DNA from 2 places in the Rummeliibacillus sp. TYF-LIM-RU47 genome. Region 1 is predicted to be linked to the other one. Evidence: riboswitches for the same ligand, from Rfam matches in the RefSeq annotation. Region 1 holds a riboswitch; the other holds the start of a gene.
The links. Region 1 has a riboswitch for FMN ahead of F0527_RS04830 (ECF transporter S component). Riboswitches for the same ligand answer to the same signal wherever they lie in the genome.
Positions count from the first base shown of each region.

Region 1 (8,236 bases):
CACTTACTTTCCTATAAGTCTTTTATATTGTATTTATTCCATTTTTTAAATAGGATTCACATCCTTTTATTCATCTCTTAACAAAGCGAAAAAGGCTGTAGATATGTTACTATAATTAAATCAAAGGTAAGAGGAGCGAAGTCTAATGGAATGGCAACAGTTAGAATATTTTCAGGTGTTGGCTAAAATCCAGCATATGACCAAAGCAGCCGAGAAATTGTCTATTTCCCAACCAGCACTAAGCCGATCAATTGCTAGGTTAGAAATGGAGTTGGGGGTTCCTTTATTTGAAAGACAGGGCCGTTCCATCAAGCTAAATAGGTATGGCGAAATATTTGTTAAACGTGTCCACAATATTATGCGAGAATATCAAGATGGGCTCCATGAAATTCAAGAACTAATTAATCCGAATCACGGAGAAGTATATCTGGGCTTTTTACATACACTTGGCACAAATGTAGTGCCAGATTTGATTATGCATTTTAGAAAACAGTTTCCAAACATTCATTTTGTACTAAAGCAAAATCACACTCACTCACAGCTTAAACAACTAAAATCCGGGGAACTAGACCTGTGTCTGCTTGCTGAAATGAATGTAGAAAAACCTATAGAATGGATGGAGCTTTGGCGTGAAGAGCTATATGCTATAGTACCAATATCACATCCGCTTGCCGATCGTAAAACTATTACCATATTTGAGTTGGCCAATGAACCTTTCGTATTGCTTAAAAAGGGATATGCCTTGCGCATTCAAATTGATGAAGCGCTAGATCAAGCAGGCTTAACTCCGACAATTACATTTGAAGGGGATGAAGTAGCCACGGTAGCAGGTTTCGTGGCAGCAGGATTAGGTGTTTCCATATTACCTGATGGAGAAGAAATAAATCCAAAAAGGATGACGAAAATAAAAATTAGCGATTTAAAATTAGAAAGGGTCATTGGAATGGCTTGGTCTTTAGAACGTTATCTATCTCCAGGTGCTAAGCAATTCCGACAATTTATTCTTCAATATTTTAAGAATAAAAAACAGTCATAAAAAAAGCAAAACGCGCTGTGCGTTTTGCTTTTTTTATATCTATTTAGCAATCGTTTCGCCAATTTGCGCTAGACGATCTAGTACTTCACTTTCAGTTAATTGATGTTTAGCAATATAACGGTTTCTTGGATGGACCCTACATTCATGCGTACAACCACCAAGATGCTTATGTTCATTTTCTTCCGAACATAAGATTTGTTTATTGCATTCAGGATTTGCACAATTGATATAACGCTCACAAGGTTCACCATCAAAGTGGTCTCTACCAACAATGACATGTTCTACTTGGTTAACTGGAACCGCAATCCGTTCATCGAACACATAGCATTGGCCATCCCATAATTGCCCTTTAGCTACTTCATCTTTACCATATGTGACAATGCCTCCATGAAGCTGAGCCACATTGTCAAAGCCTTCTCTCTTCATCCATCCAGAGAATTTTTCACAACGAATGCCGCCCGTGCAATATGTCAAGATTTGCTTACCTTCAAATTGCTCTTTATTTTCATTAATCCACTCTGGCAATTCGCGGAATGTTTGAATATCTGGACGAATCGCACCTCTAAAATGCCCCAGATCATATTCATATGTGTTACGTGCATCTATCACAACTGTATTATCTTCTTGCATTCTTTTCAAAAACTCTGCTGGTTCTAAATATTCACCGGTTAATTCATTTGGATTAATATCTTCTTCTAAATGGAGATTCACCAATTCATCTTTCGGACGTACATGCATTTTTTTAAAGGCATGGCCCTCTGCTTCATCTATTTTAAAAACAATTCCCTCAAAAAGTGGATTGTTTCGCATATAATCCATATATGCATTTGTAGCTTCTACAGTTCCAGAAAGTGTACCATTGATTCCTTCTGGAGCAACCAATATACGGCCTTTTAATTCATTTGATTGGCAGTATGCTAGATGCTCCTGAGCAAATTGCGTAGGATCTTCGATTTTTGTATAGAAATAATATAATAAAACTTGATATTTCATTTATTTCACCTATCTTTCATATTTACAAGATATTAAGACGGGGTCAGTAATTTTTAGACGCCGATAAATCTTGGCTTTTAAAACGACTTATCTATTATACTATAATTTAAAGAAAAAAGGGGCTCATTAGCTCGAACTCCATTAAACAAAAAAAGCTAGCTTATTTATCATAAGCTAGCAATCTATTTTTACATATATTGTTTTTGCTGTTTTTGTATCCACTTTTTCATGTTTGAAGCTAGAAGCAAGAAGATAGCTGTTAGGATAATACCTTTAATAATATTAAAAGGCAATATACCCGTTACAATTGTTTTTGTTAGGACAGTCCCTGTCTCAGTTGGTACATTTAAGAAGTAGGAATACATCGGCATAAATAAGAAATAATTAAGAACGCTCATCCCTATAGCCATTGAAATTGTACCGACTACTAATCCAGTTGAAAGCCCTTTGGTAGTTGTTAAACGTTTATATACAAAGTAAACCGGCATAATAAATAATATACCTGTTGTAATATTTGCCAAATGTCCTACTGGCACACCTGTTGGGCTGCCTTTATAAAACCAATCTAGCACATTTTTGATGACTTCTACTGTTATTCCTGCAACAGGCCCCATTGTAATTGTTGCCAAAAGAGCGGGGATATCACTAAAGTCGACTTCTAGAAAAGCCGGGAATGGAGGCAATGGAAAGTTAAAAATCATTAATACAAATGAAATACTGCTCAACATTCCAATCGTCACCATTTTTTGTAGACGTGTGTTCTTCAACGTTTTTCTCTCCTTTTGCGATTCACTTCAAAAAGAGGAAAGGCCCGTTTTGATTATGAACAAATAAACCCCTAAGCAAAAATTCGCTTAAGGGAGAGTTAGGCATAGTCAAATAAACGTCCTCGCATTTCACAAAAAAATGCACAGACGACCGTACCTTCACCTTCTCCCATCCAGACTATACTGTCGGCCCTGGATTCTCACCAAGTCCTGCCTTAACGGCTCGCGGGCTCAAGAGGTCAAAATGCCTCTAATACCGCCGATCGGGAATTTCACCCTGCCCCGAAGATGAATCAATATGTTTTTATTACAATTCAACTATATAAGAGATTTAGAACTTTGTAAAGAGAGTTGCACCATTCGTTGTAACAAAAAACGCCAGCAACTTTATGCTGGCGTTTTTATTTATTAAAATTTATTTTCACTGACCTTGGCTAACGGCAAGTAGAAAATAAAACTTGTACCCACATCCACTTCACTTTCTACCAAGATCCTGCCTTTATGTGCTTCAATAATATTTTTAGTAATCGCAAGTCCTAATCCTGTGCCGCCTTTTCCCCTAGTTCTTGCTTTATCAGCCTTATAGAATCGTTCAAATACATATTCTATGTCTTCTTTTGGAATACCTGCGCCATTATCCTTAACTTGGATACGCGCATAGTCTTGCTGCTGATCAACAACAACTTGTACTATACCTTTTTCCCTTGTATGGCGAATGGCATTGTCAATTAAATTGGTTAGGACTTGCTCAATGCGGTCTTCATCTAAACTAATCAGTGTCACATCATCAAATGACGATGAGTAGGTTAGCGTGATATGCTTTTCTCTTGCTGCTTGAACAAATTTCTGGGTGATTCGTTCGAACACAGGCGTAATCGGTACTACTTCTTTATATAAGGTGATGTTCCCCGATTCCATCCTCGCCAAATCTAGCAAATCTGTAACCAACCTACCCATTCTCTGTGATTCATCATAGATAATTCGTATCATTTCGTTCCGTTCTTCCTCACTAGATACGACATCATCGATAATAGCTTCACTATAGCCTTGCAGCATAGCAATCGGCGTTCTTAGTTCGTGTGACACATTTGCGATAAAGTCAGAACGCAACTTATCTAAGCGATGTTCTTCTGTTTTATCGCGAAGCACGGCAACAGCCCCCCGCACAGAATCACCGCTATAGAGAGGGCTTATAGAGATTAAAAAATATGCCCCTTCCATTTCCAACTCTTCTCTTAATACTTCTTCCATTTCTAAGACATGGTCAAGCATATGGTAAATTTCATTAGGGATCAATTGGTGTTCATCTCGTTTTTTGATCGCCCATTTCTGAAGCAAGAGATCCGCGGGAGGATTGCTTAATATGATACTTCTTTCACTATTAAATGTAATAACAGCATCTGTCATCGAAGTTAGAATACTTGAAAGTTGTTCTTTTTCTTGGTTGATAACTTCCATATGGTGCTTGAGCTGCTTACCCATTTGGTTAAAGGCTATCCCTAACTGACCAATTTCGTCATTTTGCAGGACCGGTACCTTTTTATCAAAGTGTCCCTTCGCTAATTCAAACGCCGCTTCACGAATTTTCAATAAAGGGGATGTGATACGCGTTGATAAGAAAAAGGCAAAGAAAGTTGTTAATAGAAAGGCTATAATAGCTGATAGAAATACAATCTTTGTTGTTTCTTTTGATGTTCGATGAATCGCATCAGGACTTTGATAGATAAAGACGACACTATGCTCCATCTTCTCAACATTTAAAGGAAAGGCTAAAACAATATACGATTCAACATGGTCCTTCTCGGTTGAGGAAGGAAGCATCATTTCTTTCACAATAGGTTTAGATGAAGTAAAAGCTTTATTGAAGGATTTTTCACGAATAATCCGCTCTTTTATCTTCTCTGAATTCACCCCTTCTTGCAAAGAAAATAGATCATGACCAGGCTTGTCTGCTATAACTGCATTTGTTTCATCGCTTAAAATATCATGTATTATAGATTTAGTAGAGGCTATCGATTTATGGTCATCGACGACTCGTGCGATGGTGGTCGCTTCTTGTCTTAGTAGGGCTTCAGATTGTTGGGTATGGTATTTGGATAAAAATTCAAGCATCAATACTGTGAATACAAATAAAACAAATGAAACGAGAAGCAATATGGTTACCCATAGCTTCCCGACTACACTGCCCCATATCCTAATCATTCACTACCTCAAATTTATAGCCCACTCCCCAAACAGTTACAATCATTTTTGCAGCATTTTCCGATACGCGATTTAATTTTTCACGAAGTCTTTTGACATGTGTATCAACTGTACGCAGATCACCGAAGAAATCATAATGCCATACTTCTTTCAATAGCTGTTCTCGGTCAAATACTTTATCTGGTGCTTTTGCCAAATAATAAAGCAATTCATATTCCTTCGGCGTTAGATTCACTTCTACGCCATCCGCTGAAACGCGATGTGCATCATTGTCAATAGTCAAATGCGGGAACACAACTAAATCCTTCGAAACCGATGTCACTGTTACGGGTGAAAAGGCAGCCGATCTGCGTAGAATAGCTTTTACTCGTAGTACTACTTCTCGTGGGCTAAATGGCTTTACAATATAATCGTCCGCACCCGTTTCAAAACCTTGGACCCTATTAGCCTCTTCACCTTTTGCTGTTAACAAAATAATTGGTGTTGATTTCTTCTCACGAATTTCCTCGCAGGCTTCTAAACCATCTTTTTTCGGCATCATAATATCTAAAAGAATACAGCGGTAATCATTGGTTAATGCTTTTTCTACCGCTTCTTCTCCATTTTCTGCTTCTTCTACTATGTATCCTTCACGCTCAAGATACATTCTGATAAGTCGACGAATTCTTTCTTCATCATCAACTATTAATATTGAAATTTGTTCAGTCACTGTACATGCCTCCCAGTATGCTATAGTATTATTGTACAATTCTTAATAGAAAATGAAAAGAAAAGCCTTTTTCTCATAAGAGAAAAAAGGCTTTTCTTTTGTCATAGAAATAGCATCTAAAGACAAGTACTCTAGTCAATACAGCGTATTCTCATTGTGAAATATCAAGCTAACCTTATATCTAACTATATTTAACTATAGTTGTTAGGTTTATTGCTTTAATTAATTAGCTGTTATCCAGCATAAGAATGTAGTCCAGCAATAATCAAGTTAACTGCTACAAGATTGAACATAATAATAACAAACCCGATTACTGCAAGCCATGCTGATTTTTGTCCTTGCCACCCTTTAGATAAACGCAGGTGAAGAAATGCAGCATAGAATAACCAAGTAATAAGAGCCCAAACTTCTTTAGGATCCCATCCCCAGAATCTTGACCAAGCTTCTTGTGCCCAAATCATAGCGAAGACTAGCGCACCAAGTGAAAAGACAGGGAAACCAATTAGTACAGATCGATAACCAACTTCATCCAACAACTGCATATTTACTCGTTTTGTAAGTGGTTGGATTGCACGGCTAATGGATTTGCGAAGAATTAAACGAATGATAATATACAAGATTGAGCCAAAGAGTATGGACCAAACTACTGTCGTTAATTTTTTCGCATTTACTAATGCCGGCATGGCAGCTAAAGGTTTCATCTTGTCTGGAGATTTCATTTCATATTCATGCATACCGAATAGAGCCGGCGTGTTATAAGTAATTTCTTGTGTCGCGCCATTTTTATCTACATAGGTGAAATCAGCATTGTAATCCATTAATTTAAAAGTAGTAGTCACAATCACAAATCCTAATACAAGTACGCCAGCATACATGACGATTTCTAGCCAAATGCTGCTCTTTGTACGTTTTTGTGTATCAACGCTCTTCATAAGATAAATCAAACCAGCTACAGCACTAATGGCTAAGATGGATTCGCCCATCGCAGCCGTAATAACATGGATAGTTAGCCAATAACTTTTAAGTGCTGGGATTAATGGCGTCACTTCTTTTGGGAACATACTTGCATAAGCAATAATCAAAATGGCGATTGGCAAAGCAAAAAGGCCAAGTGATGGCAGTTTGTAAATAAAATAAATGAGAATAAACGCACCGACAACAAACATGCCAAATGCAGTCGTAAACTCAAACATATTACTTACAGGCGCGTGTCCAGAATAAATCCAGCGAGTAATGAAATAGCCTAAGTTTGCAATAAAACCAATAATTGTAACAGTAATGGCGATAGTTCCCCACTTTTTATTGGAGACGGATGCATCTTGTTTTCCGCCTTTTACCGCTCCACCAAAAAATAGCGTACCTACTAAATAAGCGATAAAAGCAATAAATAATAACGTGCTGCTCAGATCAATTAAACTCATAAGGTGTTGTCACCTTCCTTTTCTTCCATTTCCTTCTCATCTTCTTCTTGCTGGTCAACCCATAAAGGCAGGTGGGCGTAAGTAGTAACCGCATCCAAATCCTTCTTCATGCTAAACCAGTTTTTATTTGTATGCGCAGCAAGCAACAGGCGACCATCATTTGTACGTTGTAGCCAAAGTCGACGATGACTCCAATATGAACCTATTACTACACCTAACATAAAGATTATACCACCGATTGCTAAAATTGGGAGAGTCCTATCTTTACGTATTGTTAGGCCGGAAACATTACGAGTTTCGATATTTTGGAATTTCATTTGATATTTAGTTGTGCCAAGTGGTTCAAGTGTTTGCTTAATTGCAACAAAGCTTGTCTCACCCTTTGGTGTTTCTGGTGTATACATTTTGAAAATAAAAGCAGGATTATTAGGTAGCGGTGAGTCAGATTGCGGTTCCCCATCATCAAAACCTGAAAAAGTTGGATAGTAACCTTTAACCTCGACTTTTGAACCATTTCCTAAATCATACTCTTTTTTTGGTTCAGTTAAGTCAATATCTACTTCACCTAAAGATTTTCCTGTTTTCTTGTTCACTAAATTAAAATTCATTGCTTTTAATTCGTTTAATTTAAAATCCATTTGATAGAGGGCGTAGCCATCGTATTTCAGTGGTTTATTCACTTGTATTGCATGGTGTGCCACTTTCTTCATATCTTGGGTCTCACCAGCAATGCCTTCATCCTTTGATTGATAAAGCACAACATCTGACTGATAATTTTTTGCTATTGAATTAACAGCAGCTTTGGATTGATTGAACTCTTGTTTTTGTTCCTCTTTTTTATACGTTTCAAAGGTGAATTTATTATTATGTAGATAATAACCATCCATACCAGGAATAGATGCTGTCTCGCCTTCTCGAATCCATAATGATTCATCAATATAAAATCCAGGCATTAAGCGCAACATAACACCAAATAAGAAAATGATAAGCCCTACGTGATTGATATATGGACCAGAGCGCGCAAATCGGTTTTTCTCCGCGAGCAATACTCCATCTTCTCTTCTCACTTTATACTTTAGCTCTTTCATTTTCTTCTCAGCTAAATTTA
Region 1 covers NZ_VVIR01000001.1:985,710-993,945, reverse strand. The annotation lists gene F0527_RS04840 (LysR family transcriptional regulator) at 146-1,036, shown strand; gene trhO (oxygen-dependent tRNA uridine(34) hydroxylase TrhO) at 1,076-2,029, opposite strand; gene F0527_RS04830 (ECF transporter S component) at 2,218-2,796, opposite strand; FMN riboswitch at 2,954-3,090, opposite strand; gene F0527_RS04825 (ATP-binding protein) at 3,205-4,998, opposite strand; gene F0527_RS04820 (response regulator transcription factor) at 4,991-5,707, opposite strand; gene ccsB (c-type cytochrome biogenesis protein CcsB) at 5,941-7,128, opposite strand; gene resB (cytochrome c biogenesis protein ResB) at 7,125-8,236, opposite strand, start outside.

Region 2 (8,236 bases), on a different contig from region 1:
AAAGAAGTAACCGTTAAACAAACCCCATTAATGGAAATGCTGTCACCTAAATGAATGTCATCTGTTATCTTTCGAGAGTCTATTGTTAATTGCATACTTTGACCGCCACGTTTGATTGCTTTGACCTTACCTATATCTTCTACTATTCCAGTAAAAATGGATTCCACCTCATTTCAATACAGATACTATTTTCAAATCTTCACCGATTTTGTTGATTTCCTGCAATCTGAGTTCAAAAGCATTCTCCATTTGTTTCACTCCTAAGTCAGAAAACATTGAAATAGCGTTTGTCCCACCGACAATTTTAGGCGCTATATATGTGATTAATTGATTTACTGAACCGGATTTCAAAAAACTTGCATTGACCGTTTGGCCGCCTTCTACATACAGCTTCATAATTTGGCGTTTTCCCAGCTCTAGTAATAATTCTTCTATATCAATTAAAGGATTTGAAAGCTGCAGAATCTCCACATGTGATATCTGGCTTAACTGTGCAATCTTTTCTGCTGAAGCTTTTGAACCCGTTACAATCCACGTTGGCGCGGAACTATCCATTATCACCAATCTATCTGGCGTAATCCTTAAATGCGTGTCTAAAATTATTCGAATCGGTTGCTTCTTTGTATTTCCAAGTCGATTGGTAAGGCGTGGATTGTCTGAACATACCGTGCCGATTCCTACTAAGATGGCATCATGATTTTCGCGATCCTTATGAACATCCACCTGTGATTCCTTACTTGTAATTTGCTCCCCGATTCCTCTTTTTGCTGCTATTTTACCGTCTAATGTGATGGCCTGTTTTAAAGTAACAAACGGTTTTCGTTGTTGAATATAAGCAAAGAATTCTTTATTTAATGCCTGCGCTCTTGCTAGCAAAATATCTGTCGTTACTTCAATCCCAGCATCTCTTAAAAGCTGCAATCCTTTGCCCGCAACTAATGAATTGGGATCCTGTGCAGCGATGACTACACGACTTACACCTGCTTCAATTAATGCGTTAGCACAAGGAGGTGTTTTTCCGTAATGGCTGCAAGGTTCTAGCGTTACATAAACAGTGCTTCCTTTCGCTTGTGATCCCGCCATTCGTAGGGCATGAATTTCAGCATGCGGGCTCCCCGCCTTTAAATGTGCGCCAAGGCCTACTATTTCGCCATTTGAAACAATAACGGCTCCTACTGCTGGATTTGGCGACGTTTGCTGCTTAGTAGTTCCTGCTAAATCTAAAGCAAGGCTCATATAAAATTCATCCGTCATTTCTTTCCTCCCTATCTGCTGTAGTTCATTACAAATAGAAAACCCCTTAGCTATTGTCAACTAAGGAGTTTAGGAGATTGTATGTAAAAATGGGTGCACTAAATAAACCTAGGAAGGTGTATTTTTCTTCCAAAGGCTGGTACCACTCACCATACGTCCTTCTCCCATCCAGACTATACTGTCGGCTTTGGATTCTCACCAAATCCTGCCTTAAAAAGGCTCACGGGCTTAGAATTACTTCATCACCGTCGATTGGGAATTTCACCCGACCCCGAAGGACAAACCATATAAAATTGTGTATGAGCTTTAGAAAAAAGAAAAACCCATAGATTTCTCTACGGGGTACATTGTGGAATGATTTAGCTGCAAAGACATCACCAAATAAACCTATTGAAGTATTTTTTTCTTCATAAGGCATTAAGCTTGCTCTACATCCTTCTCCCATCCAGACTATACTGTCGGCTTTGGATTCTCACCAAAATCCTGCCTTTAAAAAAGGCTCACGGGCTTAGAATTGCTTCATCACCGTCGATTGGGAATTTCACCCGACCCCGAAGGACAACCATATAAAATTGTGTATGAGTTTCAGAAAAAAGAAAAACCCATAGATTTCTCTACGGGGTTGTGTTGGAATTCATATGTAAAAGTCATCACTAAATAAGCCTATTGAAGTATATTTTTCTTCACAAGGCATTAAGCTTGCTCTACATCCTTCTCCCATCCAGACTATACTGTCGGCTTTGGATTCTCACCAAAATCCTGCCTTTAAAAAAGGCTCACGGGCTTAGAATTGCTTCATCACCGTCGATTGGGAATTTCACCCGACCCCGAAGGAATATTCTTTTATTCGAAATCATTATAAACTTAGTAAAACAAAAAAGAAAGCTATTAATCTTAGTCACTTTAAAAAGAGTGCCTTAGAAGCATTTCTTCTAAGGCACTCTTTTTTATTTTCTTTTATATACTACGTCGGTCACCTTCGTGCTGTTCCAGAGAATAGGCGAACAATAAAGACAATCAGCGCTATGACAAGAAGGATATGAATTAATCCTCCGCCAATATGGAATATAAGGCCTAATACCCAGAAAAGAACTAGGAGTCCTATTAGCGTCCAAAGCATCGCAAACATCCTTTCTGCAGATAATTTAAATTTATTTACATATATTTATTACCCCGCAGAACAATTTACTAAACAATCGCTTGCCAAATTATCTTACTCGCATTGATTCTGCTACTAATTCCTAAAATCGCCTATTCACCATATTGAATTCTATTCATTATGAATTAACTTCAACCGCTTTTTTCTTTACTTTTTCCGGCACTACTATTTCTTTAATTTGGTTGTATTTTTCATACTTGCTCATGATTTCTTGCTCTATCTTTACCGGTTGACCTTGAGCATTCAATGACATTTCCATGTTGAGATTCAACATAGTTGGGTAAAACGTCTTTTTATCGATATGAATCTCATAATCTACTTTGTTGATTTTCATATCTTTCAACAATTCAGCAGAACTAGCCATTCCAGCTGGCAATGTTTTTTGAACTTTTTCTTGAATGAAATGAGTGAACTTTTCACCTGAAGCATTTAATAATAGGATATAGTTTTTATCATTTTGTTTAAATTTAAAGTCCTTGACGAATTTCTTCAGTTGTTTAATCTCCGCCATAGGATCTGTTTGTTGGTTGGAAGCTTGCGCTAATTGATCCGCCATTTCTGAAGGGAACTTCATCCATTTTTTTGAATTTGGATCATACGTAAACATACCGTCCTTTGTAAAATAGCTTTTTGTTTGAATCATTTTGTCAGACTCTGGAGCCTTCATCATTAACTTTTGATAGAAAGACATAGGATTTTGAACTACATCCATAATGATGCCTGTATCTGTCTCTACATTATTTTGTCCAGAATTAATATTTTGTATAACTTCCATTTTTGTTCTGTAACTTTTTAAGTTTTTAGAGGCTTCAGTAGATTTTTTAAATACTTGTTCTAATGATAAACCTGAATCAGCTTTGGCAGTAGAACCATTTTGTTTGTTTTCAGGCTCTGCCTTTGAGTTACATGCTCCTAGCATAAATACCAAAAGTAATCCCATTGTAAGGGAAAGGATTTTTTTCAACACTTCCACTTCCTTCTTTTATATTTCGTCCTACAATTTAGTATAAAGGAAGCACTAAAAAATGCAGTCAACCATATTTACTATTTTTAAATTATTTGTATTTCAATGGAATAAAAGGAAGGTGACATATGTATTATTACCAATTTCTCACACTGAGTATTATGTCTTCTTGCGTTTGTTTCCATTGAACTAATGTGATATTGCCTTTTCCCACTATTTATCAGAAGTTAACACTTCTTAATAAAAACAAAAAAGCTGGTTTCCATATAGGAAATCAGCTTCTTCTCTTTGCATTATGCTTCCACATCATAGCCTTGTTCTTCAATCGCTTCTTTCATAGCAGCAAGCGTTACTTTTGAATCATCATAAGCTACAGCTACATTACCAGCTTCTAAATTCACTTCAGCTGATGATACGCCATCCAATTGATTCAAAGCACCTTCTACTGAAGATTTGCAATGACCGCAAGACATACCTTGTACGGCTAATGTTTTCGTTTCCATTCTGTATTCACCTCCTTCAAAGTGTACCGCTTATAATTTTATCCGTTTCAATCGAAGCGAGTTTGCCACAACACTGACTGAGCTTAATGCCATAGCAGCACCTGCTATCCATGGAGCTAGTAATCCGATGGCTGCTACCGGAATGCCAGCTGTATTATAGCCGAATGCCCAAAATAGGTTTTGGCGGATATTGCGAATGGTTGCATGACTGATTTTGATCGCCTTTGGTATAAGCAGCAGCTCGCCACCTAGGATAGTCACATCGGCTGCTTCAATAGCCACTTCTGTACCTGTTCCAATCGCAATCCCGATATCCGCTGTCACAAGGGCAGGGGCATCGTTAACACCATCGCCAACCATTGCTACTTTTTTGCCCTGTGCTTGGATTTCTTTGACTTTATCTGCTTTTTCTTCAGGCAGTACTTGCGCGATAACATGATCAATGCCCACTTGTTTCGCAATAGCCTCTGCTGTTCTTTCATTATCGCCTGTCAGCATAATAACTTCCAGACCTTGTTCCTTTAGCTCTTTAATAGCTTGTGGAGCTGTTTCCTTAATTGTATCCGCCACTGCTACAATACCGCGATACATTCCGTCTATCGCCAAAAGCATCGCTGTTTTGCCTTCTGTTTCGAATTCGGTTAATTTTTCATCCTTGCCTTCAATATCAACTTGATGATCAGTCATTAATTTTCGATTTCCGACTAGTACTTGTTTTCCCGCTATCTCTGCTTGTATCCCATGACCAGGAATTGCGTTAAATGCATCTACATCTACAAAGTCAATATCATTCTCTGTCGCATAGGCTACAATAGCGCCTGCAAGCGGGTGTTCTGAACCCTTTTCTGCACTTGCTAACAGCTGCAATGCTTCTGTGTCACCATAGAAGTCAGTTACTTCAGGTTTCCCTTTTGTAATGGTTCCTGTTTTATCTAGGACGATCGCTTGCAATTGATGGGTTCTTTCTAAATGCTCTCCACCTTTAAAAAGAATTCCACTTTCGGCAGCTCTTCCTGTCCCTACCATGATAGAAGTTGGTGTTGCGAGTCCCAATGCACATGGACAAGCAATAACAAGTACAGCAATCGCTGCGACTAATGCCGGTTCAAATTGGCCAGGTTCTACAAATAGAATCCAGATCGCAAAGGTCACCACCGCAATACCAATAACAATAGGTACGAAGTATCCTGATATTACATCCGCTAAACGTTGAATTGGCGCTTTTGATCCTTGCGCTTCTTCAACCACTTTTACGATAGATGCAAGTGCTGTATCTTTGCCTACTTTGATTGCTTCCATTTCAATCGAACCATTCTTATTGATTGTCGAACCTATCAGTTTGGCCCCCGGGTCTTTTTCAATCGGGATAGATTCACCTGTTAGCATCGATTCATCAACAGATGTTTTACCTTTCACGACTATACCGTCTACCGGTATTTTTTCTCCTGGTTTGACAATTAGATGATCTCCAACTTTTACTTCCTCTACTGGAATCATCACTTCGTTTCCATCTTTGACCACGCGAGCCTCTTTTGCTTGTAAATTGAGCAATTCTGAAATTGCGTTAGTAGTTTGAGTTTTAGCCTTTGCTTCTAAATATTTACCAAACAAAATTAAAGTGATAAGAACTGCGCTTGTTTCAAAATACAAATGCGGCATATAGGCTGGATGGCCAATAGTTTTGACTGCTTCGTACAAACTATAGAAATAAGCTGCGCTTGTTCCTAAAGCGACGAGTACATCCATATTGGCCCCGCCATTGCGAAGGTTTTTATAGGCTCCTACATAGAATTGCCATCCGATTATGAATTGAACTGGTGTTGCTAGCGCAAACTGAAACCATGGATTCATAAATATACCTGGGATGCTTATATGGAATAAATGAACTAACATCGTAACTAAAAGTGGAGCGGAAAGAATGGCTGAAACAATTAATTTCAATTTCTTGCCTTGGAGTTCTTTTTCCTTATGGGTTTGCTTTTCCTCCGCTTCTGCTTTTGGTTTTGCATCATAGCCGGTATTTTTAATCTTTTCAATCAAAGAATCTACATCAACCATTCCCGGATTGTATTCAATCATTGCGCTTTCTGTCGTTAAATTGACAGTAGCATTAGATACGCCTGCTTGTTTATTCAATACCTTTTCTATACGGTTCGAGCATGCTGCACAGGTCATGCCAAATACATCAAGGTCCACTTTCTCTGTTAAAACACCATATCCGATGTTCTCAATTTTTTTAGATATATCATCAAGAGATGTTTTGCCTGGATCAAAATCAATGGATGCCTTTTCTGTTGTTAGGTTTACTTGAGCATCTACACCATCCATTTTATTCAATGTTTTTTCAATTCTATTTGAACATGCTGCACAGGTCATGCCTGTTATGCCTAATGTGGCATGGTTTGTTTCGCTCATCATACATCCTCCTTACTTAGAAAATTGTTTTAATACATTCATCAGCTCTGTAATCATATCCTTACCTTCACCTTGTTCAATTGCGTGTGTGACACAATGGTTCATATGCCGTTCGGTTACTGTAAAACCTACATTTTTTAATGCGGCTTGGATGGCACTAATCTGTACGAGTATGTCAACACAGTAGCGGTCCTCTTCTACCATCTTCTGAATTCCTCGCACCTGTCCTTCAATTCTCTTTAATCGGTTAATCACCGCTTGTTTCTCATCTTTTGATCTTGGATGGCTTGGTTTATCGTGCAAGAATTTATCCAAATGAACCACTTCCTTATATTCTGTTTTTCTATACTATACCCCCCTATAGTATTTAATGTCAATGAAATTGTTTGGGCATATTTAAAAAATCTGCGTATTTTTTTATTACGCTTCCGTAGAAATTCGACATAAAAAATAGCCAGCAACCGCAAACAGCTACTGACAAGTTATTCAGGCTAACATTAAAATCAATTACTATTTCTTCTCTTCTCCATCAAATCTGCCATTTGTATGGAGCTTTTCTGTTGTTCATCCCGTAGATTTTCAACAATTCGATTATAATCTTCCTCATTGCGGTTTTGGCTTAATTTATAAGCAGCTTGCACTTCTTTTACTTCAATTTTAAATCCAACAATTCCTTTAATCTGCTTTTTCGCTTGAGGAGAAAGATTCTCCCATAACACAGGATTTTGGCGATGGTTTTCGTATTTTTGTAATAAGAGAATAAGATCCTCTTCTAATTCTTGTTGGGTCATCAGGCTGGCAGAGCCATATACATGGACTGCTTGATAATTCCAAGTTGGAACATTTTCATGCTTATACCAAGAAGAAGAAATGTAAGCATCTGGTCCTTGATACATAACAAGTATTGAATCATCTTCATTCTCAAACGTTCTCCATTGAGAATTGCCATATGCCATATGCCCGGTTATGTAATATTTATTATCCTCTTTATGTAGCTCCAATGGTAAATGGGTGGCAATGGGTTTTCCTTGTTCTGTTGATACGACCGTCCCAAAAGAATTCCCTTGAATAAATTCTTTAATTTCTTCCATATTCGTTTCCTTATAATACTTTGGGATATACATATTCATCTCACCCTTCGAATGAATTGGTTAAACTTTTCACCATGATTAAGTCAATTTGTTCTTCAACACCCATATAGAATGAGTGGGAACCTGATTGTTCAAAACCCATCTTTTTATAAAATGCTATAGCATTTTCATTCTTTTCCCATACGCCAAGCCATATTTTCTTTTTGCCCCATTCATTCGCACATGCAATAGCCTTTTGGTATAGGGATTTGCCAAGACCATGCTTTTGAAATGATGATCTAATATAAATCCGTTCAATTTCGAGTGAATCATCACCCATTTTTTCAGATTGCGCATCCAGAATGTTGATCTTTAAATAACCTGCAATTTCATCATTCAAATAAATAAAAAAGAATTGAGATGCTGCTGTAGCTAATTCATCTTTAAGTTGTTCTAGATTAAAAGCTTTTTCTAAATACGTTGCCATATTCTCAGGTGAGTTTTGGTCCTTGAATGTATCATTGAATGTTTCTATACTTATTTCTTGAAGTGTTTTAATATCACTAAGATTGCACTGTCTTATTTTTTGAGTCATTATCCATACGCCCCTTTGTATTAATAATTACGCTTATTACCCTTCTTCACATAATCCCAGTTCTTCTCGATGTTCATTCTTACCTTTTGCAAAAGCTGTAATGCCCGCTCCGCTTCCTCTTCAGAAAAGCCATCCAATGCCACTTTATTGGAATGATTGTTTTCCCGAATGATAAATGGATAAACACTTTGCCCTTTCTCTGTCGGGTAAAGTCTTTTGATTTTTTTATTATGCTGATCTCCCTTCTTCTCAATAAAGCCATTCATATCTAATTTC
Region 2 covers NZ_VVIR01000005.1:136,292-144,527, forward strand. The annotation lists gene ribE (riboflavin synthase) at 1-158, opposite strand, end outside; gene ribD (bifunctional diaminohydroxyphosphoribosylaminopyrimidine deaminase/5-amino-6-(5-phosphoribosylamino)uracil reductase RibD) at 169-1,254, opposite strand; FMN riboswitch at 1,407-1,537, opposite strand; FMN riboswitch at 1,684-1,817, opposite strand; FMN riboswitch at 1,960-2,093, opposite strand; gene F0527_RS15425 (lmo0937 family membrane protein) at 2,228-2,374, opposite strand; gene F0527_RS15430 (DUF6612 family protein) at 2,532-3,380, opposite strand; gene copZ (copper chaperone CopZ) at 3,671-3,880, opposite strand; gene F0527_RS15440 (heavy metal translocating P-type ATPase) at 3,911-6,295, opposite strand; gene F0527_RS15445 (metal-sensing transcriptional repressor) at 6,308-6,610, opposite strand; gene F0527_RS15450 (FMN-binding negative transcriptional regulator) at 6,799-7,419, opposite strand; gene paiA (spermidine/spermine N(1)-acetyltransferase) at 7,427-7,960, opposite strand; gene F0527_RS15460 (MarR family winged helix-turn-helix transcriptional regulator) at 7,981-8,236, opposite strand, start outside.
Region 2: it holds a riboswitch for FMN, as region 1 does, so the genes downstream of both, ribD (bifunctional diaminohydroxyphosphoribosylaminopyrimidine deaminase/5-amino-6-(5-phosphoribosylamino)uracil reductase RibD) here and F0527_RS04830 (ECF transporter S component) in region 1, are expected to answer to the same signal.